Regions from separate parts of the Metabacillus hrfriensis genome, predicted to be linked through region 2. Evidence: riboswitches for the same ligand, from Rfam matches in the RefSeq annotation. Region 2 holds a riboswitch; each other region holds the start of a gene.
The links. Region 2 has a riboswitch for thiamine pyrophosphate ahead of thiC (phosphomethylpyrimidine synthase ThiC). Riboswitches for the same ligand answer to the same signal wherever they lie in the genome.
Positions count from the first base shown of each region.

Region 1: it holds a riboswitch for thiamine pyrophosphate, as region 2 does, so the genes downstream of both, tenA (thiaminase II) here and thiC (phosphomethylpyrimidine synthase ThiC) in region 2, are expected to answer to the same signal.
Region 3: it holds a riboswitch for thiamine pyrophosphate, as region 2 does, so the genes downstream of both, tenA (thiaminase II) here and thiC (phosphomethylpyrimidine synthase ThiC) in region 2, are expected to answer to the same signal.
Region 4: it holds a riboswitch for thiamine pyrophosphate, as region 2 does, so the genes downstream of both, QLQ22_RS20280 (MTH1187 family thiamine-binding protein) here and thiC (phosphomethylpyrimidine synthase ThiC) in region 2, are expected to answer to the same signal.

Region 1 covers NZ_CP126116.1:1,243,296-1,250,772, forward strand. The annotation lists gene mgtE (magnesium transporter) at 128-1,495, shown strand; gene QLQ22_RS06110 (monovalent cation:proton antiporter family protein) at 1,518-3,371, shown strand; TPP riboswitch at 3,441-3,550, shown strand; gene tenA (thiaminase II) at 3,623-4,309, shown strand; gene tenI (thiazole tautomerase TenI) at 4,306-4,914, shown strand; gene thiO (glycine oxidase ThiO) at 4,911-6,026, shown strand; gene thiS (sulfur carrier protein ThiS) at 6,023-6,226, shown strand; gene QLQ22_RS06135 (thiazole synthase) at 6,230-6,997, shown strand; gene QLQ22_RS06140 (thiazole biosynthesis adenylyltransferase ThiF) at 6,998-7,477, shown strand, end outside.
Region 2 covers NZ_CP126116.1:4,500,439-4,507,915, reverse strand. The annotation lists gene QLQ22_RS22360 (ABC transporter permease) at 1-445, opposite strand, end outside; gene QLQ22_RS22355 (ABC transporter permease subunit) at 442-1,374, opposite strand; gene QLQ22_RS22350 (FAD-dependent oxidoreductase) at 1,603-2,934, shown strand; gene thiC (phosphomethylpyrimidine synthase ThiC) at 3,154-4,863, opposite strand; TPP riboswitch at 4,986-5,095, opposite strand; gene QLQ22_RS22340 (Ger(x)C family spore germination C-terminal domain-containing protein) at 5,229-5,357, shown strand; gene QLQ22_RS22335 (PAS domain S-box protein) at 5,551-7,395, shown strand; gene QLQ22_RS22330 (hypothetical protein) at 7,410-7,477, shown strand, end outside.
Region 3 covers NZ_CP126116.1:4,075,544-4,083,020, reverse strand. The annotation lists gene malX (maltose/glucose-specific PTS transporter subunit IIBC) at 1-382, opposite strand, end outside; gene QLQ22_RS20380 (MurR/RpiR family transcriptional regulator) at 692-1,453, opposite strand; TPP riboswitch at 2,026-2,129, shown strand; gene tenA (thiaminase II) at 2,244-2,927, shown strand; gene QLQ22_RS20370 (ECF transporter S component) at 2,927-3,523, shown strand; gene QLQ22_RS20365 (ABC transporter ATP-binding protein) at 3,501-5,096, shown strand; gene QLQ22_RS20360 (energy-coupling factor transporter transmembrane component T family protein) at 5,086-5,823, shown strand; gene QLQ22_RS20355 (hypothetical protein) at 6,254-6,403, opposite strand; gene QLQ22_RS20350 (alpha/beta fold hydrolase) at 6,422-7,435, opposite strand; gene QLQ22_RS20345 (hypothetical protein) at 7,472-7,477, opposite strand, start outside.
Region 4 covers NZ_CP126116.1:4,063,033-4,070,509, forward strand. The annotation lists gene QLQ22_RS20270 (ABC transporter substrate-binding protein) at 1-810, opposite strand, end outside; gene QLQ22_RS20275 (ABC transporter permease) at 826-1,614, opposite strand; gene QLQ22_RS20280 (MTH1187 family thiamine-binding protein) at 1,589-1,879, opposite strand; TPP riboswitch at 1,981-2,093, opposite strand; TPP riboswitch at 2,236-2,337, shown strand; gene thiT (energy-coupled thiamine transporter ThiT) at 2,444-3,016, shown strand; gene QLQ22_RS20290 (hypothetical protein) at 3,194-3,391, shown strand; gene QLQ22_RS20295 (NAD-dependent epimerase/dehydratase family protein) at 3,409-4,296, opposite strand; gene QLQ22_RS20300 (GNAT family N-acetyltransferase) at 4,293-4,832, opposite strand; gene QLQ22_RS20305 (gluzincin family metallopeptidase) at 4,951-6,033, shown strand; gene QLQ22_RS20310 (DMT family transporter) at 6,048-6,950, opposite strand; gene QLQ22_RS20315 (AMP-binding protein) at 7,067-7,477, shown strand, end outside.

The sequences.
Region 1 (7,477 bases), 1.8 Mb from region 2:
CAGTACAGAGCGCAAACGCTAGTGCTGCGCATGTTTTCTGCATGTATATAAAATGTATCACAATTTGATGACATTTTGATGTCTTGGCTTTAATATAGGAACGGATTGGGGAAGGAGGAGACTCTGGATGTCAGATGAAAGAGAAAAATTAGAGATTGAAGCTGCGGAATTGGTAACAGCTTTGGAAAATGAAGACTTAGACGGGTTTCGCTCCATGTTTTTGGAGCAGCATCCGTATGATCAGGCGAAAATCTTTGTGAAGCTTGAGCAAGAGGAGCGAATGAAGCTTTATCATTATTTGTCTCCTGAAGAAATGGCTGCTCTTTTTGAGAATATTGAAGATGAAGAGTACAATTACGAAATGTATTTATCCGAAATGGATCCGCGTTTTGCATCACAAATGCTTGAGCACATGTACGCGGACGATGCGGTAGACGTGCTTAACGAATTAAACAAAGATCAGGTAGCAAGCTATCTGACCATCATGGATGATGAAGCTGCACAGGAAATTCGTGAACTTCTGCATTACGAAGAATTTACGGCAGGAAGTATCATGACCACGGAATTCATTGCCATTATTGCAAATCAAACTGTCAAATCGGCCATGCATATTTTAAAGCATGAAGCTCCTGACGCTGAAACGATTTACTATCTTTATGTAATCGATGAAGATAAGCATCTAGTGGGCGTTATCTCGCTTCGTGATTTAATAGTCAGCGATGATGATCTCATGATTGGCGAAATTATGAGTGAACGGGTATTTTCCGTATCTGTAGGAGAAGATCAGGAAGATGTAGCAAGAAAAATGAGAGATTATAATTTCCTTGCACTGCCGGTAGTTGATTTTCAGAATCATCTTTTAGGAATTATAACGGTTGATGATATCGTTGATGTTATCGATGAAGAAGCATCTGATGACTATTCGAAGCTTGCAGCTGTATCTGATGTGGATTCCATAGACAGGGGTCCTCTGTCAGCCGCTAAAAAAAGATTGCCCTGGCTTGTGATTCTATTATTTCTCGGAATGTTAACGGCAAATTTAATAGGACAGTTTGAAGAAACGCTTAATAAAGTGGCCATTCTTGCTGTTTTTATCCCGTTAATTGCCGGAATGGCGGGGAACACTGGTACTCAGGCACTTGCGGTAGCCGTCAGAAGAATAGCGATGGGTGACCTTGAAGAAGGCGGTAATTTTAAAATTATTGCCAGAGAAGCTGGTACAGGAATTATCAATGGTGCCGTGTGCGGGGTTCTAGTGACAGGCGTCGTCTATTTTTGGCAGCATGATTTCTTCCTGGGACTTTTAGTAGGCATTTCCATTCTTGCAACCCTGACTGTTTCGACAATCGCGGGCGCTTTTGTCCCGCTGGTGATGCACCGGCTCAAAGTTGACCCTGCTGTTGCATCAGGTCCATTTATTACAACGATTAATGATATTATTTCCATATTTATTTATTTTGGTATGGCTACATTGTTCATGCAATATTTAATCTAGATTTAGTTAGGAGGGAAATACTGTGCATGGAGATTCCTTTTCATCACTAGTTATCGTACTGTTAGCCGCTTTTGTAACCCCTCTCCTGCTGCATCGCTTTAAAATTAAAGTCATGCCTGTTGTAGTTGCCGAGATTATAATGGGGATTATTATCGGGCAAAGCGGATTTAATCTTGTTCAGGAGGATATGTGGCTCGAAACGCTATCCATGCTCGGTTTTATTTTTCTTATGTTTTTGAGCGGACTTGAAATTGATTTCACTGCTTTTATCGGTGGACGGAAGAAAGAATTGCTGCCGAGCGGGAAGGAAGCGCCAAATACGTTTGCCGTTTCTTTTCTTGTCTTTGTTGGCATCTTTATCTTGTCTCTGCTCTTATCGTATTTGTTTGTTTTCTTTGGTTTTATAGAAAATGCCTTCTTGATGACGCTGATCATTTCCACCATATCGCTCGGGGTGGTGGTCCCTACACTGAAGGATGCAGGCATTATGAAGTCGAATATCGGACAGATTATCTTGCTCGTTGCTGTCATAGCAGACTTAGTGACGATGATTCTGCTTGCCGTGTTTGCATCGATTTATGGAGGAGAAAATACAAATACATGGCTGCTGCTGCTGTTATTTGGTGCTGGAATTGTTTTATATTTTCTCGGCAAAACCTTTCAGAGCAGATCATTTATTGAAACGATGTCTAAAGGTACGATTCAAATTGGGACAAGGGCTATTTTCACTCTGATCATTGTCCTTGTTGCCTTATCAGAAACAATCGGGGCAGAAAACATATTAGGAGCGTTTTTAGCGGGTGTTCTGGTCTCACTGCTGTCCCCAAACAAAGAAATGGTTCAGAAAATGGATTCCTTCGGCTACGGATTTTTGATACCGATCTTCTTTGTTATGGTTGGTGTCGATCTTGATGTATGGTCGATGTTTAAGGATCCAAAAATTTTAATGCTGATCCCATTGCTGTTTATTGCCTTGCTGATCTCTAAAATTGTGCCGATTTATTTACTGAAGAGATGGTATGACACAAAAACAACGCTTGCTTCAGGATTTTTGCTGACATCAACCCTTTCCCTTGTTATTGCGGCAGCTACCATTGGAGAAAGAGTAAATGTGATTGATGCACAAATGTCAGGTGCGCTCATTTTAACGGCTGTTCTGACGAGTATTTTTACTCCGATTGGATTTAAGAAGCTTTTCCCTGAACAGCTGTCTTCGCAAAAGAAGCTGAAGGTAGCTTTTATAGGAGCCAATCAAATGACACTGCCGGTGACACGCGAGTTAAATCCGAAGATGTACGATACGACGGTGTATCATACTTATGTCGATAAAAATGAACAGCAGATCGCTGAATCATTGTTTCATATTGAGGAGCTTGAAGATTACTCAATTGAGACCCTGCAGTCCCAGGGAGTATTTGAAGCTGATATCCTTATTGCTGCTGCAGGAGATGAGGATACGAATGCTGAAATCGCCATGTTTGCAAAAGAGGTTGAAGTTGGACGGGTGATTGCAAGCATCTCATCACCATTATTAGACGAGCAGCTAAGAGCGAAAGACATTGATGTCTTCTCTGTTCTGCTTTCTACCAAAACCTTGCTGAGGGCTCTTATTGAAGCACCTGGCATCATGAAGATTCTGACCAATAACGATTCAGCTCTTTATCAGATAAAAATGAACAACAGACGCTACGATGGCATGGTGCTCCGCAGCTTTCCATTTACAGGCGACGTTATTTTTGTCCGTATTTTCAGGGAAAATGAATCGATTGTGCCGCATGGCGATACAGAGCTGAAACGCGGAGATTTACTGATTCTGACTGGATCAGCTGAATATGTGGATGAGCTCAGGCAAGAGCTTGAGTTCCATAAAAGTTGATAATTTTGACTTGAAAGTTTCTTTGAGCATGGTATGATGTACATGTAAATATTTCTAAAATAATATATAAACAACCGCTAGGGGAGCCCTTTTAGAAGGGCTGAGATTGAAGTTTGCCTTCAAGACCCTCCGAACCTGATCTGGCTAAAACCAGCGTAGGGAAGTGGTGTAAAGGTCTATTCATACACCACTTTTCTATGCGAAAAGTGGTTTTTTGCCGTTTTTATACTAAAAATGAGGAGGAACAAAACATGTCATTTTCAAAAGAATGCCGGGAGTATGCAGATAAATGGTGGGAAGGAAGCTTTGAACATCCTTTTGTAAAAGGAATTGGCGAAGGCAGCCTTTCAAAGGAGAAATTTAAATACTATGTGATGCAGGATTCTTATTACTTAACGCATTTTGCAAAAGTGCAGGCTTTTGCAGGGGCGATGGCCCCTGACCTTCATACAACATACCGGATGTCCGTTCATTCACAGGGAACCTATGAAGCAGAGCTCTCTTTGCATCAGCAATTTTCTGTCCTGCTTGGAATCACAGACACCGAACGGAAGGAGTTTAAGCCATCGCCAACTGCGTATGCTTACACCTCCCATATGTACCGTTCAGTTGCGACAGGAAATCTTGGTGAAATCATTGCAGCTCTGCTTCCATGCTATTGGCTCTATTATGAAGTCGGGGAGCACCTGAAAGATTGCAAGCCTGGTGATGAAGTTTATGAGAAATGGATTGCGACTTATCACGGTGATTGGTTTAAAGAGCTTGTCCTCGAGCAGATTGCAAGATTTGACGAGCTTGCTCTGCGTGCAAGCGATCACGAGAGACAAATGATGAAGGAAAACTTCCTCATCAGCTCGATGTATGAATATCGTTTTTGGGATATGGCGGAAAAGATGGAAGCGTGGGATGAGACACAAACCATGCTGATGCAAAAGTGAAATTGCACCTTGTCACAGATGGACGGCACTCTGCTGCAGAGCTCGTAAAAATCATCACAGATATACATACCTCTGCAGATGCCATTCATATTAGAGAGAAGAATAAATCAGCTGGGGAACTGATCAGCTTAATTGAAGAGCTCCATCAAAATGGGGTTCCGAAATCAAAGCTTGTCATGAATGACCGTGTGGATGCAGCTGTTCTTTCTGGTTTGCATCAGGTTCAGCTCCCATCGCACAGCTTCAATGTGAAACTGGTGAAACAGCGCTTCCCGCATCTTGAGGTAGGCTGTTCAGTCCACACTGCTGCTGAAGCAGTATATTGTGCTGAAAATGGGGCAGATCGTCTCCTTTTCGGGCATGTATTCCAAACATCATCAAAAAATGGTCTAGAAGCAAGAGGGATAAGCAAGCTTGCGGAAATAGCGGAATCTGTCAGCATTCCAGTCATTGCAATTGGAGGAATCAATCCTGCTGTCATTCCTGATCTAAGAGATATAAAGATTGAGGGAGCAGCCGTGATGTCCTATGTTTTTTCAGCGGAGCATCCAAGTCATGCGGCACTTGAACTTGCTGATCAATTAAAAAGGGGGATGGGCCATTGAAGCCTTTATTTGATGCCGGCATTATCGGCGGAGGAGTCATCGGGCTTGCCTCTGCCTATTATTTAGCGAAAGCCGGACTTCGAGTTGCGGTATTTGAAAGCGGAAAAACAGGCAGCGGAGCATCCAGTGCTGCGGCGGGTATGCTTGGCGCCCATACTGAAACTGAAAAGGATGATGCTTTTTTCAGGTTTGCTAAAGAAAGCCAGGCGCTTTATCCAAAATTAGCTCATGATTTACTGCTGGAAAGCGGAATTGACATACAGCTTCAATACAATGGAATGTACAAACTGGCAATGACGGCTGAGGAAGCCGATTCTTTGAAAAAAAGAGCAGAAATTGAAAAGGACGTAGAATGGCATTCCAAAGAAAAAGTCCAAGAATATGAAAAAGGCATAACAGATGCGATTTACGGGGCTCTGAAAATTGAAAAAGATGGAAAGCTTACTCCAGCCGCGCTGTGCAAAGCCTTTACAAAAGCCATTCAGCTGATGAGCGGAAAAATCTTTGAAAACACACCAGTATACAAAGTCAGCAGATTTGAAGGCTCACACTATGAAATCGAAACGCCTCAAGATACGTTTTTTTGCGAAGCTCTTATTCTTGCAAATGGCACATGGAGCAGCCGGCTGATAAAGGAGTTCACACGCAATATATTTGTACATCCTGTTAAGGGCGAATGTTTGTCTGTGACAATGAAAGATGGAAAACTATCTTCTACTGTTTTTCATGAAAGCTGTTATCTTGTGCCAAAGCTTGATGGAACAATAGTTATTGGGGCAACGATGAAAGAAGGAACCTGGAATACAGAGCCTTCCGTACAAGGAATCGCTGCTCTCATGAATAAAGCAGTTAAAATTATGCCGGCAATTGAAGATGCCTCTTTTCAGCGTGCATGGGCAGGATTAAGGCCGGGAACAGCCGACAGCAAGCCATTTATTTTCAAGCATCAGGGCATACCGAATCTCTTTGTGGCAACAGGGCATTACCGAAATGGCATCCTGCTCGCTCCCAAAACAGGTGAAATGATCAGAGATTTATTTTTTAATCGACCGGCAGCTGAAGAATACGTTCATGCATTTAGAATGGACCGTGCGGCAGGGGTGAAACTATGAACATAAAAGTGAATGGCAGCATGATAGAAATGCAGTCTTCAGTGCGCACCGTTCAAGATTTGCTTGCTTTTTATGAGGTGAGCAAAAGAATCATCATCGTGGAACATAATTCAGAAATAATAGCCAAAGAAGAATACGCGAAAACAGTTATTAATGATGGGGATGTTTTTGAAATTGTTCAATTTGTAGGAGGAGGATAATTTATGTTAACGATTGCAGGAAAAACCTTTCAATCAAGACTGTTGCTTGGAACGGGAAAATATCCCTCTTTTGATATTCAAAAAGAAGCGGTAAAAGCGGCTGAAGCAGATATTTTAACATTCGCTGTGAGAAGAATGAATATTTTTGAACCGTCTCAGCCTAATTTTCTGGAGCAGCTTGATCTTTCCCGCTACACGCTGCTGCCGAACACCGCTGGTGCGAAAACGGCTGAAGAAGCTGTCAGAATCGCAAAACTCGCTAAGGCTTCAGGGTTATGTGATATGATTAAAGTAGAAGTGATCGGGTGTGCGAAAACATTGCTTCCCGATCCTGTTGAAACCTTAAAAGCAAGTGAGGAGCTTGTAAAGGAAGGATTTATTGTACTTCCTTACACGTCTGATGATGTCGTGCTTGCAAGGAGACTTGAAGAAGCAGGCGTTCATGCGATTATGCCAGGCGCGTCTCCAATCGGTTCAGGACAGGGCATTATCAACCCTTTGAATCTATCATTTATTATCGAACAAACGAATCTGCCGGTTATTGTGGATGCAGGGATTGGATCAGCTGCTGATGCAGCAAAAGCGATGGAGCTTGGAGCGGATGGTGTTCTGTTGAACACTGCTGTTTCTGCTGCAGGCAATCCGGTAAAAATGGCAGCTGCTATGAAGCTTGCCATTGAAGCAGGAAGGTTAAGCTTTGAGGCAGGCAGAATACCAGTAAAATCTTATGCATCTGCAAGCAGCCCTGAAGAAGGAATGATTACATCCTAAATGGAACGGTACTCTAGGCAAATCTTATTCTCTCCAATAGGAGAAAAAGGACAGCAGAACATTCGAAATGGTCATGTGTTAATCATCGGTGCGGGAGCTCTTGGGACAGCAAATGCGGAAATGCTTGTTCGTGCGGGTGTCGGCACACTGACGATTGTGGACCGTGATTACGTAGAATGGAGCAATTTGCAGCGTCAGCAGCTTTACACTGAAGAAGATGCGGTTTTGCGTCTTCCTAAAGCAGCTGCTGCAAAACAAAGACTTTCCCAGATTAATCATGAAGTGGAAGTCCAGGCGGTCATTGAAGATGTAACAGCTGAAAATATTTTTGCATTCAGTCAGCATGCAGACGTTATTGTAGATGCGACGGATAACTTTGAAACTCGTCTTGTGATAAATGATGCAGCGCTTAAGCAGGGTATTCCGTGGATCTACGGCGCATGTGTCGGAAGCTACGGCCTGACTTATACAATTATACCG
Region 2 (7,477 bases):
GAATAACCCAGAGCACGCGATTGGGGCTGAAGGTAAACATGGGCATTGTAATAAAGAGAATGGCTGCGAAAATTAAGGGAAGACTTGCTGCAAAACCGTTTAAGCCATAAATCAGCAGCCGGAACGGACTTTTTTTGCTGGAGCCTAAAAAAGCAAGTAAGACGGCAGCTAGATATCTTATGGCCGTAATGCTGAAAATTAGGAGCAGTGTGTCTTTTGCTCCCATGATAATGAGGCTGAGAATGTCTCTCCCATCATCATCAGATCCAAAGGGATGCTGCAGTGAGGGAGGGAATGGTGCCCGTTCATAGGTGGTGCTGTTTATAAAAACCATTCTCTGTTCTTCTATCCCTGCTTGTACTAAGGGGAAAAGAGGGCCTATCAGAGAAATCAATAGAATAGCAGCAAGCATAACGCTTCCGAATAACAGGGTTTTATTTCTCATGCCCCTCGCTCCCTTGGATCTATCATTCTTTTAATAAGTCCGCTCGTGATTTGAACAATAAGAACCAGAATCATGAAACAAGTGCCGAATACGATGATGACATTTTGCTCTATTGCTGTGTTCAAACCAACACTTAAGACAGGAGTTACATTAAACGCTTCGTATAGACGGTATGCAGCCCCCTTGTAATCGAGCAGATATTCTACAAGCAACAGATTAGAAAGAAGATAGATCATCATTGAACTTGTATGATTCAGGATTTGGACTGCGCTGTTTTTAAGAATATGCTTAAATGTGATAACAGCCTGCGGCAGCCCTTTTGAATGGGCAACCGTAATATATTGCTTGCCTTCCTGTTCCTGAAAGGTTGCAGCCGTAATGCGGCTTATGTACAGGGCAGGGTAAATGGATACCAATAAAGCTGGAAATAAAAAACTGTACCATTTCTCGTGTCCAAAAATATCGGCATATTCCCTGAAATAGATGATGAGCACCCATTGTAAACAGAGAAACAGAAAGAAATCAGGGATGGCCTGCAGCACCCATGTAAATCCTTTTCCGAAAATCATTCCGAGCGAACTCGGGTGCGCTGCATCATAAACTCCTTTCAGAATTCCGAAAAACAAACCAAGGATGAGAGCAGTCACAATGATTTTCATGCTTCTTGAAAAATACAGTTTCATTTCTTCTTCCACAGGACGTTCATATTTGGTCAGTCCAAAGCTTTTTTCCTGATAAAGACCGCTGAAAAAGGATGTTATGTTTTCTTGATAGGCAGACCATGAAAATTGATAGTCAAATATGACAGTCTGTGCTCTGCCCTCAGCACTTATTTCAACATCTCTTGGGAATAGAACGACTAGAATGAGAGATAGAACGATTAAGAGAAAAAGAAGGATATGCCTGGAGATTTCAATTGTTGATTTCATTTAAAAAACCCCGCGTTCACTTTTCAGAGTATTGTAAAAATTTTACCATGACTATAGGACGATGGATAGGTATAAATAGGGAAAAAAACTTTATGTGAAAAACTTCACAATATTTCTTGCGTTTTTAAAAATAAGGGAATATAATATGAATTAAGCAATGTATGTGAATTACTTCACAATATAATGTGAAAACATTCACAAACAATTTTAAAGGGAGGAACTGCACTTATGAAAATCGCAGTGATTGGATGTACACATGCTGGAACAGCAGCAGTTTCAAATATGACGAAGCTTTATCCGGATGCAGCAATTACCGTTTATGAAAAAAATGATAATGTCTCTTTCTTATCTTGCGGCATCGCATTATATGTAGGAGGAGTTGTTCAGGACGCACAGGGCTTATTTTACTCTTCACCTCAAGAACTTGAGAACATGGGAGTTGCGATGAAAATGAAGCATGCCGTAACTTCTATTGATTCAGAAGCGAAAACACTCACAGCTGAAAACCTTGAAACAGGGGAAACGTTCGAAGATACGTATGATAAATTAGTGATGACAACAGGTTCATGGCCGATCGTGCCTCCGCTTGAGGGAATTCAATTAAATAATATCGTGCTTTCTAAAAACTTTAACCACGCTAATAATATTATCGAAAAAGCGAAGGAGGCCCAGAAAATCACAGTAGTCGGGGCAGGCTATATTGGGATTGAGCTTGTAGAAGCGTTTGAATCATACGGAAAAGATGTTACTTTAATAGACAGTTCAGACCGCATTTTAAGTAAATATCTAGATCCGGAATATACAGAAGTCATTGAAGATGAATTTGAAAATCGCGGCATTACTCTTGCTCTGGGTGAAACAGTCAGCAAATTCGAAGGCGAAAACGGCAATGTTTCAAAAGTAGTGACAACCAAAGGCGCGTACGAGACAGATCTAGTTGTTCTTTGCATAGGATTTAAGCCGAATACAGGTTTGCTTCAAGGGCAAGTTGATATGCTTGATAATGGCGCTATAATCGTAAATGAGTATATGCAAACAAGCAATGAAGATATTTTTGCAGCAGGCGACAGCTGCGCGATTCTCTATAATCCAACCGGGAAGCATGCTTATATTCCATTAGCTACTAATGCCGTCCGGATGGGAACATTAGTCGCTAAAAACTTAGTGAACAAAACGATTAAATATATGGGTACTCAAGGTACATCAGGCATTAAAATTTATGAAAATAACATCGCTTCAACAGGCATGACAGAAACAGCTGCTTCTTTTATGGATATGAATGTGAAAAGTATCACAATCTTAGAAAACGATCGCCCTGAGTTTATGCCATCCTATGAACCTGTCACTTTAAAGGTCGTTTATGAAGAAGAGACAAGAAGAATTGTCGGTGCACAAGTGATGTCAAAAGCGGATTTGACTCAATCAATTAATACTCTATCAGTCTGCATCCAAAATCGCATGACGATTGATGAGCTTGGCTTTGTCGACTTCTTCTTCCAGCCTCATTACAACAAGCCTTGGAACTTCTTGAACCAGGCTGGTTTGCAGGCGATACAGTAATAGATGAAAACAGCGGAATGCATGCATTCCGCTGTTTTTTTATGGTTTAGGAGATTTTTGTAAAAAAGAAAGTATTTCATTCAAATAAGAAAGTATTTTCCTGTTTTTCGCCAGTATTACGGACATTTCGGACAGTAAATGGACCGGTTTGGAAAGTAATACAAGGTTCGCCCCTAAAATGATTCAATGAACCGGCAGAACGTTCACAGCCTAAATGGTCTACTGATAGATAGCTGAACCGTTTTCAACAAATTCTTTTGACTTTTGCTTCAGTCCTTCTTCAATTTCCTGTTCTTTAACAGTATTTCTTAAATCGTGGGAAATTCTCATCGAGCAGAATTTTGGCCCGCACATCGAGCAGAAATGAGCGGTTTTAGCTCCTTCGGCAGGTAACGTTTCATCATGATATTCCTTTGCACGGTCAGGATCAAGGGAAAGATTAAATTGATCTTCCCAGCGGAATTCAAATCTCGCTTTAGACAGGGCATCGTCTCTATACTGTGCATTAGGATGTCCTTTGGCTAGGTCAGCGGCGTGTGCAGCAATTTTATAGGCAATGACTCCTTCGCGAACATCATCTTTATTAGGCAATCCCAAATGCTCTTTCGGCGTTACATAGCAAAGCATCGCGGTACCGAACCAGCCAATCATCGCTGCACCTATAGCTGAAGTGATATGATCATAGCCTGGTGCGATATCTGTCGTTAATGGTCCAAGTGTATAAAAAGGTGCCTCATGGCAAATTTCCTGCTGCTTTTCTACATTTTCGCGAATCATGTGCATTGGAACATGGCCAGGACCTTCAATCATCACCTGTACGTCATGCTTCCATGCGATTTTCGTGAGCTCACCCAGGGTTTCAAGTTCTGCAAATTGTGCTTCATCATTTGCATCTGCAATCGATCCGGGACGCAGGCCATCGCCTAATGAAATGGAAATATCATAACGTTTTAAAATCTCGCAAATCTCCTCAAAATGGGTATAGAGAAAGTTTTCTTCGTGGTGGGCTAAGCACCATCCTGCAAGAATGGATCCTCCTCTTGATACAATCCCGGTTGTTCTTTTAATTGTAAGAGGGATATACCTCAGCAAAACACCTGCATGGATTGTAAAGTAATCGACCCCTTGTTCCGCCTGTTCAATTAAGGTATCTCTGTACACTTCCCAGGTTAAATCCTCAGCAATGCCTTTTACTTTTTCAAGCGCCTGGTAGATGGGCACTGTTCCAACCGGTACTGGTGAATTTCTGATAATCCACTCCCGGGTGGTGTGAATATCTTTGCCTGTCGATAAATCCATGATGTTGTCAGCACCCCATTTGATTGCCCATGTCATTTTTTCAACTTCTTCTTCAATGGATGAGGTTACTGCAGAGTTGCCTATATTTGCATTAATTTTGACATGAAAATGTTTGCCTATGATCATAGGTTCACTTTCTCTATGATTGATGTTTGCAGGTATAATGGCTCTGCCGCTTGCAACTTCACTTCTAATGAACTCAGGGTCCATGTTTTCACGAATGGCTATAAACTCCATCTCAGGTGTAATGATTCCTTTTCTGGCGTAATGAAGCTGAGTGACATTGGCATTCTTTTTTGCCCGCAGTACTTTTCTATCGCCAGTAAAGACGTTTTCATTTGAAGTCATATCCCCTTGTCGGCCGTTATCCTCAGGCTTGACTCTGCGACCTGAATATTCTTCCACATCATCCCGTTCAAAAATCCAGCTTCTTCTGACTTCAGGTAACCCCTTTTTAATATCAATGGCAGCGGCTTGATCCGTATAAGGACCACTCGTATCATAAACAAGCACTGGTTCATTATCCTGTGCAAGCTCAATTTTCCGAAATGGAACACGAATGTCCTCTCTTGATCCTGTTTTATACATCTTTTTGCTGCCATCAAACTGTTTAGTGAATGCGAAATCCAATCTTAACTCCTCCTTATATCGTTTAATAGAGTTTTGATCTGCACCCGCGAAAGAAATAGAAAAAGGGTTCTGTTAATGAACAGAACCCTTGGAACAGTATGTGTAAAAAGCCAAAAAAAACGGCCTACGCCACACCGCTTCCCTACGCTGGCATCATCCAGATCAGGTTCAAAGGGTCAAAGAATTGCGTTCTTCTCTCAGTCCAGCATCATGGACTCCCCCAGCAGAATGAAAAAATATTCATTTGTTAGCAATATAGCAGGTAAATCGGCAATCTTGCAAGTGATAATTTTCACAATTATAAATTTTGAGTATGCTTGAGAAACAATCATGTGGTTCATTGTACCTGATTTCAGTCCGTTGGTATTGGGAGAGAGCTCATTGCCTATCATCCCGCTATCTGGAAAAAGGTAAAATGGGAGGAGGATTATCCAAACATCCTGATTGAACCTAAAGTAAGTGTGGAAATAGTCCACCATGGGATTATTAATTAATGGCTAATACGAAGCTTCATTAAAAGTGAGTGAAAATCAACAATGCCGTGGAAGAGTCAAAATTCATTAGAAACACATCCCGTATTGATCATAAAATACGGGCTTTTTATTTATTCGCTACTAGGGCAGTACCTTATTAATTGAATTTTTGATATATTAAGGATATGTATGTATTTGGAGGAGATGGACCGCGATGAAGAAGCAAGAACAGGCTCATGAAGAGAAATTTCTTTCTCAGGAAAGACTCGATGGCTTAATGGAAGTCTATCTTAATCAGCTTGAGAACTCTCCAACCGCATTTTTAATTCACGAAAACCGAAAGTGGACATATATAAATCCTTCTGCCATGAATCTGTTAGAGTTAAAGTGCAAGGAGGATCTCATTGGAAAATCCATCTGGAATTCAATTGATCCTCAGCATAGAGAGATAATTGAGCAGCGGATCACCGATACAAAAAATGGTTTCACACCGTCTTCAATGGAACAGATCTGGTATACCAGACGAGGATTGCCCTTAACCATGGAAGTAACATCACTGCCAAACATATGGGGGGACAGGCAATCCACCCAGGTGATTATAAGAGATGTCACAATTAAGAAAAAACTTGAACAAGAACACGAGGAAACGATAAAAAAGTTCCGTCTGATTACTGAAAATATGCGTGATATCGTTGGGCTTCTAGATGCAAACGGACTTTTCACCTATGTATCTCCGTCTTATAAAGAAGTACTTGGGTATGATATATCAGAAGCAGTCGGATACACTCCTTTTCAATTCGTTCATCCGGAGGACAGGGAGCTGATTGCCGGCCAATTTTATAAAATGCTCAAGGAAAATAGACAGATGACGGTTGAGTATCGATATTTATGCAAGGATCATACTTATATATGGCTTGAGTCGCATGGAATTCCCGTCACTGAAAATGAATCCTTAAAGCATGCGATCGTCATTTCAAGAAACATTACACAGCGGAAGCAAACAGAAGAAAAATTGAGAAAAAGCGAAAGCAAGTACCGGATCATTTTAGAACACAGCAACGACTTAATATGTGTAGTCGATCTTAAAGGAAATTATATATACGCATCGCCCTCTTATAAAAAAGTCCTGGGATATGAGCCTGAGCGTATGATCGGGCAAAATGTCTTTAAATATATACTTGTTGATGATCATGCTAAAGCAGAAGGGATTATACACACCCTTTTAACCACAAAAGGACCTGTCACCATCCCTTATCACAAGATCAGTCATACAGGACAGGCTGTCTTGTTTGAGGGAAAAGGAATGGCTGTTTTCAATCAGCATGGGGACCCAGAAAGCATTGTGTTCATATCAAGGGATATTACTGAAAAAAGAAAAGTCGAAGAATATATCCGCAACTATGAGAAGCTTACCGTACTAGGGGAGCTTGCAGCTGGTGTTGCCCATGAAATCAGGAATCCGCTTACATCCATTAAGGGATTCTTTAAGCTGCTGACTGAAAAAGACAGGGACCAGAATGAGATAAAATATCAGAATGTCATCATGGATGAATTAAGCCGAATTGAGCAGATCGTCAATGAATTTATGGCACTGGCAAGGCCCCAGGCTATTCATCTGAAAGAATGCACTAATGTTGTAGAACTTCTTAAAGACACGATGATTTTATTAAATCCAGAGGCTTCCCTCAGAAATGTGGCTATCGATCTTAAATTTGATTCAGATGCCGCAAAAATAGAATGTGAAAAAAATCAAATGAAACAAGTATTCATCAATGTTATGAAAAATGCCATAGAAGCTATGCCGGACGGAGGCAGCCTTAAAATAAGAGGAGAAAACAAGGATGATTTATTTTATCAGCTGACGTTTGAGGATAATGGGACAGGTATTGATGAAAAGCGTCTGGAAAAACTCGGAACGCCTTTTTTTACAACAAAAGAAAAAGGCATTGGACTGGGTCTTACAATCAGCAACAAAATCATTACCGAGCATAATGGGGAATTCAAAATGGAAAGCGAACTTGGCAAAGGCACAAAGGTAATCATCAGACTGAAAAAGTAGGGGGGCTTAAGGTTATGAAGCAGTTTACAAAGGGGCAATTTCTTAAAGCGCGGAAATTTATGCTTGAAAAAGCGCGAAAGGT
Region 3 (7,477 bases), 420 kb from region 2:
GCAACTTTTCTGCTTCAGCAAGCTGATTGGTTTCAGTTAAATAAAAGTTAATAGATAAATGCATGATCACATAACCGATAAATCCAGAAAAAGCAGCTACACCTTTTTCATACCTTACAAGTCCCAATGGAATGGCCATTGCGAATAATACTGGTAAGTAGGTGAATGCAAAACCGCCGATTGTAGACATAAAACTAAAGAGTATTTGTAAAATAGGATTTCCTAAAAAGGGGATGGTTTCAATCGTAGTTGGACTTGTAAATGCACTTCCGACCCCTAACATTAATCCCATGAATGCTAACAGTGCCACAGGTAGCATAAAAGTTTTCCCTAAGCCTTGAAAAAACTCCCAAAAATTCGATTTCATGCTTTTCTTTTTCATACTGGACTCTCCTTTTTCCAAAGTCAGGTTGCGAGCTAGCTGCTCATGTAAGTTTTCTATCAACTTACGGGTATAGCATAGCTTTATTAGTACTGTGTTGCAATCGCTTTCATGTTTGTTGTACACAGTTACTTTTTTTGTAACGAGCTTACATACAAAAAGAGTATAGAAGTTCTGAAATCCCTCTCATATTCTTTACCTCACCTCAAAAATTAAGTCTGAAAGGGTTTCTTTTATTGAAGTTTTAAGTTTCGTTCCCTTTGCCTTCATAAAAAAAAGTTTCTAGTATTTACTAGAAACCTCTTAGTACTAATGATTCATATACGTCAGGATAATGAAATCCAAAATAATGCTTAACGGAAATCTCGAACTCATATCTAATTCGCCATAATATCCGTTTGTAATATGTGCATGAAAAGTGAGATCAACTTCTTGTTCCAACCGGCTATTCCGTCGGCCAACGACGGCTATTGTCTTTACGTTCTTCTCTTTTAATATATTTGCAAACTCTAGTATATGTAATGTTTCTCCACTATATGATACTAAAATGGCTAAATCATTTTCAGATAAACTATTGGCCACGCATCTTAGTTCATCCCAATCTTCACGTGCACTGCAGATTCTTCCTGAAAAGGTAAGCTTTCTAGCAGCTTCCACACAAGTTGGAAGTGATGCCCCAACCCCAAAAAACTCAACATAATTACTTTCTTTAATATACGCTGCAGCTTTTTGAATCTTTTCTTCATTGAGATTCTGTAAGGTTTGCTCCATTTCTTTTTTTACTCGATCTATTTGAGTCAATATCGTATTAGAAGAAATAATATTTTCATCATCTTTATCATAATCAACATATTTACTTAACGTGTATTTTAAATCTTGGAATCCCTCGTAGCCTAACTGTTTACAAGTTCTGCTAATCGTTGCGGTTGATACAAATAATTCTTTGGCAAGATCATTCACATTGGACTGAACAACGAGATTCGGGTTTATTAAAATATAGTCTAATACCTGTTTCTCTAACTGGCTTAATTGATCTCTGCGTTGAGATAATCGCTTTAAGAATGTTTTCATCGTTCATCACCACTCTATATTATTCCTTATACTATAGCATATCCATGAAACTCTAAAACAAAAGCTTTTATTGGTATACAGTAATCTTGGGATCATCTTTTTTTCATCTTCAGTTCCATTTTAGTTAATCACATTACCAATGTCATTTTATGCAAATTCCAGAAAAAAGAGTCAGGATCATTTCTGATGGAATCAAAGTGGTACGGTGGATAATAAATTGATTCCTGCCGAAGGAAAACTAAAAGGTAAGCACGTAAAGATTCTGCCATCAATGTTGAGAGCAGTGAGAACTGCACTTTTTGATTGCTGTAAAATCTGATGTCAGCTGCAAATATACAGCTAGAATTGCGCTCTTTAATTATATTGAGGCCAATTAATCGAAGAATTTCTTGTGGGATTTATGGAGATTTTGAAATGATTCTTATTAAAGGTGTCTCATTATCCCGAAACTTCTAATCATAACTTCAGGGCTCTTTAACAAATGGAGTTAACAAAGTTTCATACTAATCCTGTAATTATAAATTGATTGACTTTAATAGAAAGCATGTGTACAGTAAATATTAAATTAATAGGAAGACCACTAGGGGAGCCATTTTATGGCTGAGACAGGAGTTATCCTGGACCCTTTGAACCTGATCTAGTTCATACTAGCGTAGGAAAGTGGAGTCCGTGTATGAATATATACAATTATTCTGCCGCTCCATTTTTGGAGCGGTTTTTTTCGTATTTAACTTATAGTAGCCGCTCCCTATAGTGTCTTCCCGTTATAACCAATAAGGGGGCTAAATATATGAGTTTTTCAGCAGAACTAAGAAAAGAAGCAAATCCTATCTTTCATGCGATTTTCGAACATCCTTTTGTCCAAGGAATTGCCAATGGGGAATTAAAAAAGGAACAATTAATTCATTATGTTAAACAGGACTTTGAATATTTGAGTTCCTTTATCAGAATCTATGGAATAGCGGTCTCGAAGTGTGAGAATCGTGAAGATATGGATATGTTTAATCAGCAAATTTCATTTATATTAAAAAGTGAAATCCACCCGCATAATAACTTTTGTCAAGTAGCGGGAGTTCCATATGAAGTATTACAAGGGTATCCGTTATCACCATCTTCCCATCATTACATACGTCATATGCTTACAGTTGCACACGAAGGAACACTAGGGGAAATTTTAGCTGTCTTATTACCATGTCCGTGGACATATTGGGAGATTGGGAAAAGAATATTAAATGAAGTTAATCCAGACCGCTCTCATCCATTTTATGATTGGATAAATTTTTATGGGAATCGTACAGATTCGATTACAACCAAATTTTGTGACCGGATAGATGAGTGGGCAAAGGAAGCAACAGAGAGAGAAAAAGAAAAGATGAAAGAACATTTTTTAATAAGTTGTCAGCTTGAATATATGTTTTGGGATATGGCCTATAAACTCGAAGAATGGCCTGTGAAAATGGAGGTAGTTAAGTGATGAGCTGGAAGATGAAAGAAGTAGTTCTTGCTGTCATTCTAGCGGTGGCTTGTGGAGTTATTTATTTAGGATGGTCTACTCTTTGGATTCCGATTTCCGCTATTGTGGGGCCGGTGGGCGCAGGATTTATGTTTGGGATTTGGGTGATTGCCAGTCCAATAGTAGCGTATATTATCCGAAAACCGGGTGCGGCGCTTATTGCAGAGGTTGCAGCGGCAGCAGTAGAGTTATTAACAGGAAGTCATTTTGGTCTATCGGCCCTTTTAATTGGCGTCTTTCAAGGTATTGGTTCAGAAATCGCATTCGCGATATTCAGATATAAACGCTACAACCTGTTTACATTAATGCTGTCTGGGGCTCTTGCAGCGGTTGGAAGCATGATCTATAACTTAATCGCCAACGGTTTTGGATATTACACGACAGAAGTATTTTTTGTTACGTTAGTAATTCATGTGATAAGCGGAATGATTCTCGGTGGCTGGTTAGCGAAAGCAGTCGTGGACTCACTGGCAAAAACAGGTGTTTTAGAACAATATGAAATTATGAAGGAAAAAAGGAAAAGGGAACACTTAAATGGAAATGTTTCTGGGATGTAAGGATCTATCTATTCGCTTTTATAATCGTTCTGAAAAAATACTAAGCAATATCACATTATCAATAAATAAAGGTGAGAAAGTATTAATACTAGGGCCTAGCGGGAGTGGGAAATCTACTTTGATTTCCGCTCTTGCAGGTATTATCCCTGAGCATATTGAGGCAGAAGTGAGTGGTGAAGTATTCCTCAGGAAAGATGCCGGCGTTATGTTTCAAGATCCTGATTCTCAATTTTGTATGCTTCATGTGGGTGAGGAGATTGCTTTTAGTCTCGAAAACCGATCTATTCCGCGAAACGATATGGACAAAATGATTTCTGACTTGATGGATAAAGCAGGGCTAAAGATAGATAAGAAAACACCAATTGAAACATTATCCGGTGGTATGAAACAAAGGTTGGCATTAGCTTGTTTATTAGCATTAGAACCAGAAGTCTTGTTCTTTGATGAACCAACAGCCCAATTAGACCCTGCTGGCAGGAACGAGATATTTGATTTATTGAATCAAATTTCGCAAAAGACAAACCAAACGATGGTTTTTGTAGAACATGTATTAGACGGCTGCATCGAATGGATGGATAGGGTCGTGATCATAAATGAAAGCGGGAGTATTATCGGGGATGGGAAGCCGAAAGAGATTCTGCTGAATTTTAATAATCAAATGAAAGAAGCTGGTATTTGGAGGCCGAAATTATTTCCGGAAAAATGGATGGAAGTTGTTCATAATAACTCACACCCGTTATCTATCAAACTTTCAAATATGATAGAAACGAAGTCAATTTCAAAAACCAAAGAATACAAAAAAGAGGATATTTTTATCAGCATCGAAAATGTTGAAATTGGTTATAGGAAGAAGGCAATAGTGAGAGACATTAATATAAAAATCCATAAAGGGGAATGGATTTCGATTGTAGGTGAAAATGGAAGCGGGAAAAGCACCTTCTTAAAAAGTCTTATTCGCTTGGAGCCAATTAAAAAAGGGGAAATTCACTTTCAAGATACTGAACTGAAAAAATGGTCAGATCGAGAATTATATGAAAAAGCGGGCTTTGTTTTTCAAAATCCAGAACTTCAATTTATAACGGATACGGTATTTGATGAAATTGCCTTTGGCGGCCGACAAAGAAATTGGCCTGAAGAGCTGATTCATACAAAAACGAACCAATTACTACAGGAGTTTGGATTGGAATCTTATCACAATGCTCACCCTTTTACATTGAGTTTAGGACAAAAACGGCGGTTAAGTGTAGCGACTATGTTGTTGTTTGATCAAAATTTATTATTACTTGATGAACCAACTTTCGGTCAGGATGAAAAGACAGCCAGAGAGCTTATTAAACGCCTGAAAGAGAGACAGGAACAGGGAACAACCATTGTAATGGTGACTCACGATATGGATTTAGTTGATGATTTTTCAGATAAAGTAATTCTCTTCAACAAAGGGAGAGTGACCTATCAAGGGACACCATATCGGTTGTTTTCTGATCAAAATCTTCTATGTAAAAGTGCGTTAATTCCGCCGCTCCATTACCAATTGATGCATGCACGAAAGGAGAGTATTTTTTATGAAGGCTAACCATTCATTTCTCGCTACTCTAAATCCTTCATGCAAATTACTTTCCCATTTTTTAATTATGTTTATATTGATGACAATTTCACATCCAAAAGTGACTTTATTGATATGGTTTTTTGCGGTATTACTCGGGATATTTTTAGGCGGATGGCGAATTTCATTCCTTATGAAAAGGCTTTTTCCTTATTTAGGATTTTTTATTCTTGTATTTTGGATGATGGCGGCATTTGGTGAAGGGCAAGAAACAATTTGGAAATGGGCCTGGTTTCATATTACCCAAGAGAGTATGAATCATGGCTTAACTTTAGCATTACGTATGTTAGGGTTTGTAACGTATGGATTATTATTCACCTCTACAACAGACTTAACTTTGTTCATTATGAGTTTGATTCATCAATGTAAACTTTCACCTAAATGGGCGTATGGGCTATTAGCAGGGTTCCGCTTTATCCCATTATTCCAATCTGAACTAAACCAAATGAAGACTGCTCATAAAGTAAGAGGCTATAAGCAAAAAAATAGTTGGAAAGCTTTTATGAGGTACTCTTTACCGCTGTTTACTCAAGGAATACGAAAATCAGAACGAATTGCTATAGCAATGGAAGCACGTGGATTTACGGGTACAAGACACCGAACGTATTATCAAACAACTAAAATAGCAGCAAAAGACTTGGTCTATTTATTTTCTTTGTTAATAGTTGTACTGGGAATTCTTATTTTTATTGAATAATGAGGCCTTTCGCAAACTGGCTGATAGTTTTCCTAATGAGGAAAGTTGATTATACTTATTATTAATCTTGTAAACTGGACAGTTAAACCCGCATCAAATGCTATTAAAAAAGAATCAATTCAAATAAAATTTCATTAAATAACGCTTTATGAAGCGGTGACTCCCTTCTTCATTGAGAGCAGAATTTGTAAAATAGATAAAGCTCGTAAATGGCATTATGGTATTGTTAATTAACTTTTCTTAAGTATTCAGAAAACGCAGCAAACAGCTAGGCGTATTGGGTTGTTTGTTGCGCTCCTAATTAAAAATATTGGATCTTTAGTAAAACCTGGATTAAAAGGTGTTACTTTACTTATCTAATAGTAGAAGCACCTGATGGAACATTTACACTTACACCTTGAACATGCAGTAAAATGGTACTTTATTTTCTTTAAACAGTGAAAGCTAGTGAATGAATGTCATATTTATTATTTAATGCAGCTAATTTGAGGTCAGCAAGGAAACTGTAATATACGATGCCAGAAAACCCAGTCAATTCAATGTATGGATCTGTTTCGTAATATTGATACATGTTCTCCAAATTAATCTCCTTTCTTACTTAAGATCTTGGGGGAAGCCATTGATCTATATACTCAGGTAAATGTCCCTTTTTCACTGAAAAGCCGGCATGACCATATTTGCTTAGTGCGTACGTTTTATCCTTACTGGAAGCAAGTTCAATAATTGAATATGTCTGCTCTTTTGATACTAGCCGATCTTCCTCTGAAGATATAACCAGTAAATTACACGTGATATTCTTTAGATTAGCTTTCTTGCCATTTATTAAAAGTTTTCCTTTAACAAGTTTATTATCTTTCACTAAGTCATTCATAAGATTTCTAACTGTAGCTCCTACAAGAGGAAGATAACTTTTCATCCATCTGTTAAAGCTCAGCCACTTTCGTACATAAGCTTCATCATTTGCACGGCTGATAAGGGAGAGGTAAGGAGTAATGTAGACAGGTGAGGTAAGAAGGCGCATTCCTACTTTTACAAATGCAGGCGGCAGGATTCCGAAAACAGTAATAATTTCATCAAAATTCACAGCGTCTTCTCTTAATGCTTTAGCCCAGGTATCAAAGGATGGAACTGTGCTAAAATCTAGAGGTGTTACGTATAAAATTAAGTTCTTTACAGGTTCTTTAGCAATTGCTGTATAAATTGCAGCTAATGTTCCTCCCAGGCAGTAACCTATTACAGTAATTTCTTTAGCATTAGAGTGTAACAATGCTCTCTGAACACCTTTTTGAATGTACTTTTCAATATAATCATCCAAAGTTATATCCTTATCTTCATACCCAGGTGTTCCAAAATCAATCAAGTACACGTCAAATCCATTTAATATAAATGATTCGATCACACTGAGACCAGGGTGAAGGTCCAAGATATCAGGTCGGTTAACCAGAGAATATATAAGAAAAATAGGAGTAATATATTTCTTTTCTGGAGATGGATAATACCATAAAGTAGCTTTATTCCTTTTCCATATAGAGTATCTAGACAAATTAGAATTTTTGGTATCAATAGAAGAGAATATGTTATTAATACCTAATATTTGATTTTTATTTTTCATCTTACCACCACTTTTCAATTCAATAATATTAGCTTTTTAGCC
Region 4 (7,477 bases), 440 kb from region 2:
TAGCTCAGCATTAATCTCAGGTACATTTTTAATCAGAATATCCGCTGCTTCTTCCGGCTCTTCAATGGCAAATTGATAACCCTTTGATGTAGCCTTCATGAAGGACTGAACCATTTCTTTGTCTTTTGCAATTTTGGATTCGCTGGTTGCAATAACCGGAGTGTAATAGTTTAATGCTGGATCAAGGTCTTTTAAATAGATGTAGTTCAATTCAATTCCCTGACGAGCAGCCTCAACCCCATCCCATCCCTGGAAAATCCATTGAAAGTCTGTATCGCGTCCGATCGACTTGAAAAAGTCTGTTGCTCCAAGCGTGACATAATCAACTTTTTCAAAGTCTGCATTCGATTTATCCATTACAGCTTTAATAACAGCTTCTTCTGTAGGAGAACCCCATCCCCCGTAACGTTTTCCTTCAAAATCCTTTGGAGAAGTGATGTTTTCTTCTTTTAAAGAAGCAAATGCAGAAGTATTCTCCTGTATGATTGCTCCTATTGAAACAATCGGCACACCTGTTGATCTTGCGTGTGTAATATTCTCCTGATGGCTGACAGCAAAATCAACTTCACCAGAGGCAACAATCTGATCCGCACTGACTCCTTCACCAGGTTCAACTATTTCAACATCAAGACCTTCTTCTTTATAGAAGCCATTTTCTTTCGCTGCATAAATGCCTGTATGATTTGTATTTGGAAACCAATCCAGCATAATCTTCACTTTTTTTAATTCCTCATCAGAGGATTTTTCTGCCGATCCGCATCCAGATAAGATGAACACTAAACTAAATAGAATAAATAAGAGTTGTTTCATTTTTTCTCCCCCGTGCTAGTTAGAATGCTTTTGCTGCTTATATTTCCAAGGCATCATGATTCTTGCCAGTATTTCAATAAGTGTAAAAATGATTAAGCTTAAACCTACTATTAAGACGATTGTTGCAAATACTTTATCTGTCAGAAACGATTGGGAGGATCGAGTCAATAGAATTCCGAGTCCTTTGCTTGCACCCAGCCACTCTCCGATAACCGCCCCCATCACACTGTATGTTCCGGCTATTTTCAACCCTGAAAAAAAGAAAGGTGTTGCAGCTGGAAGCTTCAATTTTAAAAACATCTGTCTGCGGCTTGCTCCAAGCGTTCTCATGAGCTTCACCATATCCCTGTCTACTAAACGGAAGCCGTCAGAAAGATTGATGGCGATCGGAAAGAAACAAACGAGCGCCACGACAATTACTTTAGGAAAAATGCCGAATCCAAACCAGATGATAAGCAATGGAGCAAGCGCTATTATTGGAATGGTTTGTGAAAGAACAAGCAGCGGTTCAACTGCTTTTCGAACCCAATCTGACAGGTCTATTAAGATAGCAATCAATACGCCCGCTGTTACAGCGATCAATAAACCAAGTACTGCTTCCGACAGAGTCTGCAGGATATGTCCGCCTATCGTTCCCCTCATTTCAGCAAGCGTGATGAAAATATGAGTCGGACGAGGCAGAATCCAATTTTCCACTTTTGAAACGATGACAGCCAATTCCCACAAAAAGAGGAATGACAGCAGCACTATACCAGGAAGCGCTATTCCTGAAAGTGTTTTAACAGTATTTCTTAAGTTTTTCATCCATTGTGACCCCTTCTTTTGGGCGGTAATGAATTTTCATGTGAGTCATTACCTCGGTTGCACCGGCTGAAATACAGGCATCCTGCGCTTGCTTAACGATATCAATCAATTCATCTAGCTCTCCCTCCATAACCGTCTCCATCGCACCTACCTCATATTTAACTCCTGATCGCTGAACAACCTCGATCGCTTTGTCGACAATTTCATATGTATTCCCTTCTGATGATTTAGGCAGCACCTGAAATGCTAGATTTACACTGGACATTCTTTATCCTCCTTAAAATTTATTAATATATGAGTATCTGACCGAACAACAAAAAAGGCTGCCACTGGGGCAGCCTTAACGCATTCGCAAAGTTATGGAAAAGTAATGCATCTTCCGCATTCCCTCCGCTGGCATTACCCAGATCAGGTTAAAGGGTCGATACAAGAATCAGTATCCTCTCAGCCAAGTTCACTCAGCTCCCCTGCATATATTGAATTCATGGAAACTATAGCAAGATTTTGGATCCTTGTAAAGACAGATAAAAGAGCTTTCCATTCTTTTCTGAAAAAAATCAAGATTTAGTCTTGTCGAATTTTGCAACTTCCTGTATAGTAGTGTCTAAATCATATATTGCATTTGACCACTTGGGGAGCCATTCGGCTGAGAGTGAACGTTATGTTCAGACCCGTTGAACCTGTATAGTTAAAGCTTACGTAGGGATGTGGCGATGGATTCAAGTGATAACCCAACCAAAGCAGTGCGTGGAAACCATCCGACATTCCCCGCATTGCTTTTTATTATGGAAAAAAACTGCCCCGGTCAATGCTGAAAAGGGGAAGAGCTATGCAGACAAATACACGTCTAGTTTTTTTAGTAGAAGCAGCGATTCTATCAGCAATTGCATTTCTGCTTGATTTAGCAACAAGCTTCATTGGCAAAATGCCTCAGGGAGGGTCAATTTCGCTTGCAATGATTCCAGTCCTGATCATGGGTTTTCGCCACGGATTAAAGGGAGGACTGCTGACAGGCTTTTTACTTGGCGTTTTGCAGACGATTATGGGCTACACCACAATTGTGCATCCAGTCCAGGGTTTTCTTGACTATTTTGTTGCATTTACCGTGGTAGGTGCCGGAGGAGTTTTCTATAAACAAGTCCAAAGCTCTCTGAATCCTCTTAACAGAGGACGATTAATTGCTTACGTAGTAGCAGCGGCTTTTCTGGGAAGCTTCCTTAGATTTGCTGCACATACACTTGCCGGCGCTATTTTCTTTGCAGAATTTGCAGGCGATAAGCCCGTTCTGCTGTATTCAGCCGGCTATAACGCTTCCTACATGGTGCCTACATTTATCATTTGCTCAATCGTCTTAGTAATGATGCTCACTGCTTCTAAATCACTTGTCTTAAAAAGAAAATAGATTCTGTCAAAAGCACCGATTTTTTTCGGTGCTTTTTTATCCTATTAAAATTTATATAATTTCTTCCATTCATGTCTATTCCAGCGCCTGACTCTTCGGTCAGAACTTATTTCTTGTCATAAACACTCTATCATCAGCATGTACTAGTAGTAATAGATTTCTTATGGAGGGCAAATGATGAATCTATCCTTCTCATTGATGATGATAACATTTTTATTGTCGATTATTCATTTTCTATATGGTTATTTTGAAGCGATAAGGATCAGCAACGAAGAAGAATTAGTCAACGGCTGGTCTATGATTTTCTCTTTCCCGCTTGGGTTTGTATTCGCATATTTTGCTTCGGTATTTCATCAGCAGGTTTTACCCCACTAAAAAGAAACGCGACAAGGTCACGTTTCTTTTTTCATTACCTCTATTAATTTCTCTAAGTACGGATCCAATTCCTCAAATGAGTATCCAGCACTTTCAGCCTTTGACACATTCAGTGTCCATTCACCTGATAATCCATAAGGTGAAGCATTCTCTTTCGCAATCTCCCTTGTCACAATCGCTTTTTTCCCGACAGCACATCCGATTTTAAGCAAAAGATCATTCAGTGACAGACTTTTTTCAAAAGCGGCATTGTATGCACCCGTTAAGGTTTTTTCTCCAGCCATATACAAGAATCCCGCTGCGTCCTCAGCTGAAGTATAGCTGTAAAAATATCCAGGATCTGCAATTCCAATCGGTTCCTCGTTCTTCACCTTTTTCACATGAAATAAAAAGCGTTCCGTATAATCATCTATTCCGATTACCAGAGCAGGTCTTACAGCGGCAACAGGCACATCCGCATTCTGAAAAAGATAGGCTTCTGCACTGCGTTTCGCTTCCTGATAGCCGCTTATCCCTTTATAGTCTTTGCGCTCTTTAAAAGAAGGCTCATACGACAGAGGATCAAAGTCCTCTTCTGTCTTCCCTCTCCCGAATTCATAGACTGCCATTGTCGAAGTGAAAATATAATGCCTGATTTTGCCGTGTAGCGCTTCATAAGCAGATTTTGCTTCAAGCGGCGAAAAACACGATTGATCATAAACAACGTCCCATTGTTTATGATCAAAGGCTTTAATCATTGATTCTTTGTTTTCACGATCGATAATCAGACGCTCTACGCCATCTCCAAAGTCATCATGAGTTCTTCCTCTTGTTGCAATCGTCACTTTTGCCCCATTTTCAAGCAGCTTATGAACAAGTCTTTTGCCGAAAAATTGCGTTCCGCCCAGTATTAATGCTCGATTCACATTGATCCCTCTTTCCTTTTCAATGCAGCTGCCAGTTTCGACAAATCACGCCATCCAAATGCGGTCTCCTGATGATCTGTCCCATCAATCGTATAGACGTCCTCTGCGATCCTTTCGGGCAAAAAGCGTTCATAGAATCCTTTTGAAGGATTCTCATCCATTACCCACAGCAGCATAGATTGATAGTTTTTCCGAAGCAGTTCATTTGCAGTTGCCTCTACAAGCCTGCGCCCGATGCCTGCTCCCTGCACTTCTTTTAATAGATAGATCGCATATAATTCCCCATCAAATCCATATTCCTTTGTCCGCTCTGGTCCGAAGCCTGCAAACCCTGCTATTTGGCCATCCTGATTTTCTGCCACAAAAACTGTCTCCGGATCAATAGACATCCACATTTTTTCTTTGCTTTCATATGTAAGACTTTCAAGATATTCATCTGCTACAATACCTTTATAGGTTGTTCTCCAGCTGTCCACGTGAACAACTGCGATTTGCTTCGCATCTTCTTTAACAGCTTTTCTTATTCTAAAATTCATTTTCAACACTCCTTGCTGAAAAAATTCGACAAGCGAAAATTAAATCCCTACCTCTAAAAGGAGTTTCTTTTCATAAAACAGAATATGTTCATAGACTAAGGCAAAACGGAGGCTTCAAGTGAAAATACTTCTGCATAGTTTCTTATCAATCCTGTATATCGTTTATTTCACCGGTGTGTTTTACGTTCTGTTTCTCTTTTTGAATATACCTGCAAGCGTAATCGCAGGAAGCGTTATAACGCTTTTGCTGCTTGGCTTGTTTATCTATTCTATATACGAGTTGATCAACCGCAAGGAAAGGAATCTGCTCTTTTTCAAGGGACTGTCAGGATCCATCTTCCTTTCCATCACAACCTTCAGTTTAATTATTACCTTGTTCTTCGTAGTCCTAATGAATGTAATGACGACTCATTTCAACTATCAAAATATCAGTCCCAGGGAGAAATTTGAGTTTCAGGTGAACGCTTTTTTGCCGATTGATCCTTATGAAGAATACAAAGAAACTGCTGAAACGAAGAAAATTTCTCATCTTACTGTTTACTATTCCTCTCTTAATAAAAGGGATATCCAGCTGGTTGAAGACGAATTCGATCACGCAAGGAGCATCAGCACCCGCTTGTTCGGCAAGATCGAGGATCAGCCCATTGACCTGATTCTCCTTGATGAATCGCCGGACTCGCTGCAGGAGCTTGAATATTTGGATTATATGGGGTTTTACGATCATGTGAAAGAAACCATGGCCATCGTGATTCCGGATGATCTCGATGCCGCATCTCCGCTTGTCGTGGAAACCTTTTACCATGAATATGCCCATTACTATATGGAGAAAGCATTAGAGAAAATGGAAATCGAATCGCTGAAAATTCCAATCTGGTTTAATGAGGGCGTTGCAGAATATGCTGGCTATAACGGAGAGGATGCAAAAATCCCCATCGACAAGGTGATCCCTTTCGATGAGCTAAGAAATCCCGGAAGCTGGGCAAATGCATTGGAAGACAGTCCGGAAGCGGAAGTGTATACTCAGAGCTACTACGCCGTTAAAATTTTGGCAGATGAATTTGGAGAAGACATTATCCGGGATCTCCTTCTTGAAACAGGAAAACAAAACAGCTTTGAAAAAGCTTTGAAAAAGAAGACGAAGTATACGTTTAAAGATCTGGAAAAGAAAATCATGGAAAAACAAAAAAGGACTCGGAATTGAGTCCTTTTATTTGTTTACAGCGCTTGTTCACTTGAAATCTCAGCCACGTCTTTCTTTTCAAAAAGAAACAGCATGACGCCAATGATAATGATTCCTCCGCCAATTAATTGCGTAAGAATAACCGTCTCTTCAAGGAAGTAATACGCAAGAATAATCGATCCAACCGGCTCAAACAGAATGGCAACAGAAATGACATTTGTCGAAATCCATTTCAGCGACCAGTTAAATAGCGAATGCCCAAGCAATGTCGGGACAATTGCAAGCAGCAAAAAGTACAGCCAATCCTGTTTCTGAAAACCTGTCAGAGGATAGCTTAGCAGCACACAGTAAAGGAATAATGTCACTGAGCTGACCGCATAAACGATAAAAGTATATAGAGTCAGCGTATGACGCTTCCTCACACCTTGGCCAAACAGCAGATAAGCAGTGACCATCGCACAGGCCGCAAGTGCTAGAAAGTCTCCAAACAGCGCAAGCCCGCTGATCCGGAAATCTCCCCAGCTGATCACAACACTGCCTGCAATTGCAAGCATGGCACTAATTATAGCCCTCGCTGACACCCTCTCTTTAAAGAAGAAATAGGTGCCAATAAACGCAAACAGCGGCTGAAGAGTCACCAGCACAACTGAACTCGCTACAGAAGTGTAGTTCAAAGATTCAAACCAGAGAATAAAATGAAAAGCAAGCAGTATCCCTGCCAAAATTGAATAGCTCCAGTCTTTCTTTGTTAACGTTTTAATATGAGGCAGCGATTTTGCCAAAAACAGCGGCAGAACGATGAGTGTTGAGAAAAACAGGCGATAAAACGCGATAACTGGAGCAGGTGCAGAGGTCAGCTTTACAAAAATGGCAGATGTTGAGACCGCCGCAACTCCAATTGCGAGTGCCAGATAAGGATAAAATGTTGATTTATTCATGATCGTTCCCCTTTTTAAAATACATTTCTTCTATTATACTGCAACTGCTTCTGCATTTTTTAGAGAATAATAGTTTTCAAAACTTTCTAAAAATAGTTTATAATGAAAGCGTAATCATTCTTTTTGTCCAGGGAGGTCCCATGCAATCACTAAAAAATAAAACCATCGGCCAATTATTGAAGGAAACTGTGTCAAAATACGGAAGCCAGGATGCCATTGTCTATTCAAAGGAAAACATCCGCTATACGTATGATGAATTTTACAGCGAAACAACGAAGCTTGCAAAAGCCTTAATGGGTCTTGGCGTCAAAAAGGGTGAAAACATTGCCATTTGGGCAACCAACGTCCCTGAGTGGCTCCTGCTGCAGTTCGCATCTGCACGCATTGGCGCCATACTTGTTACCGTCAACACAAGCTACCAAAGCAGCGAGCTCGAATACCTGCTGAAGCAGTCTGACTCCACCACTCTGTTCTTAATTGACGGCTTTAAAGGAACATCTTATGTCGACATTGTCCGCTCCATCACG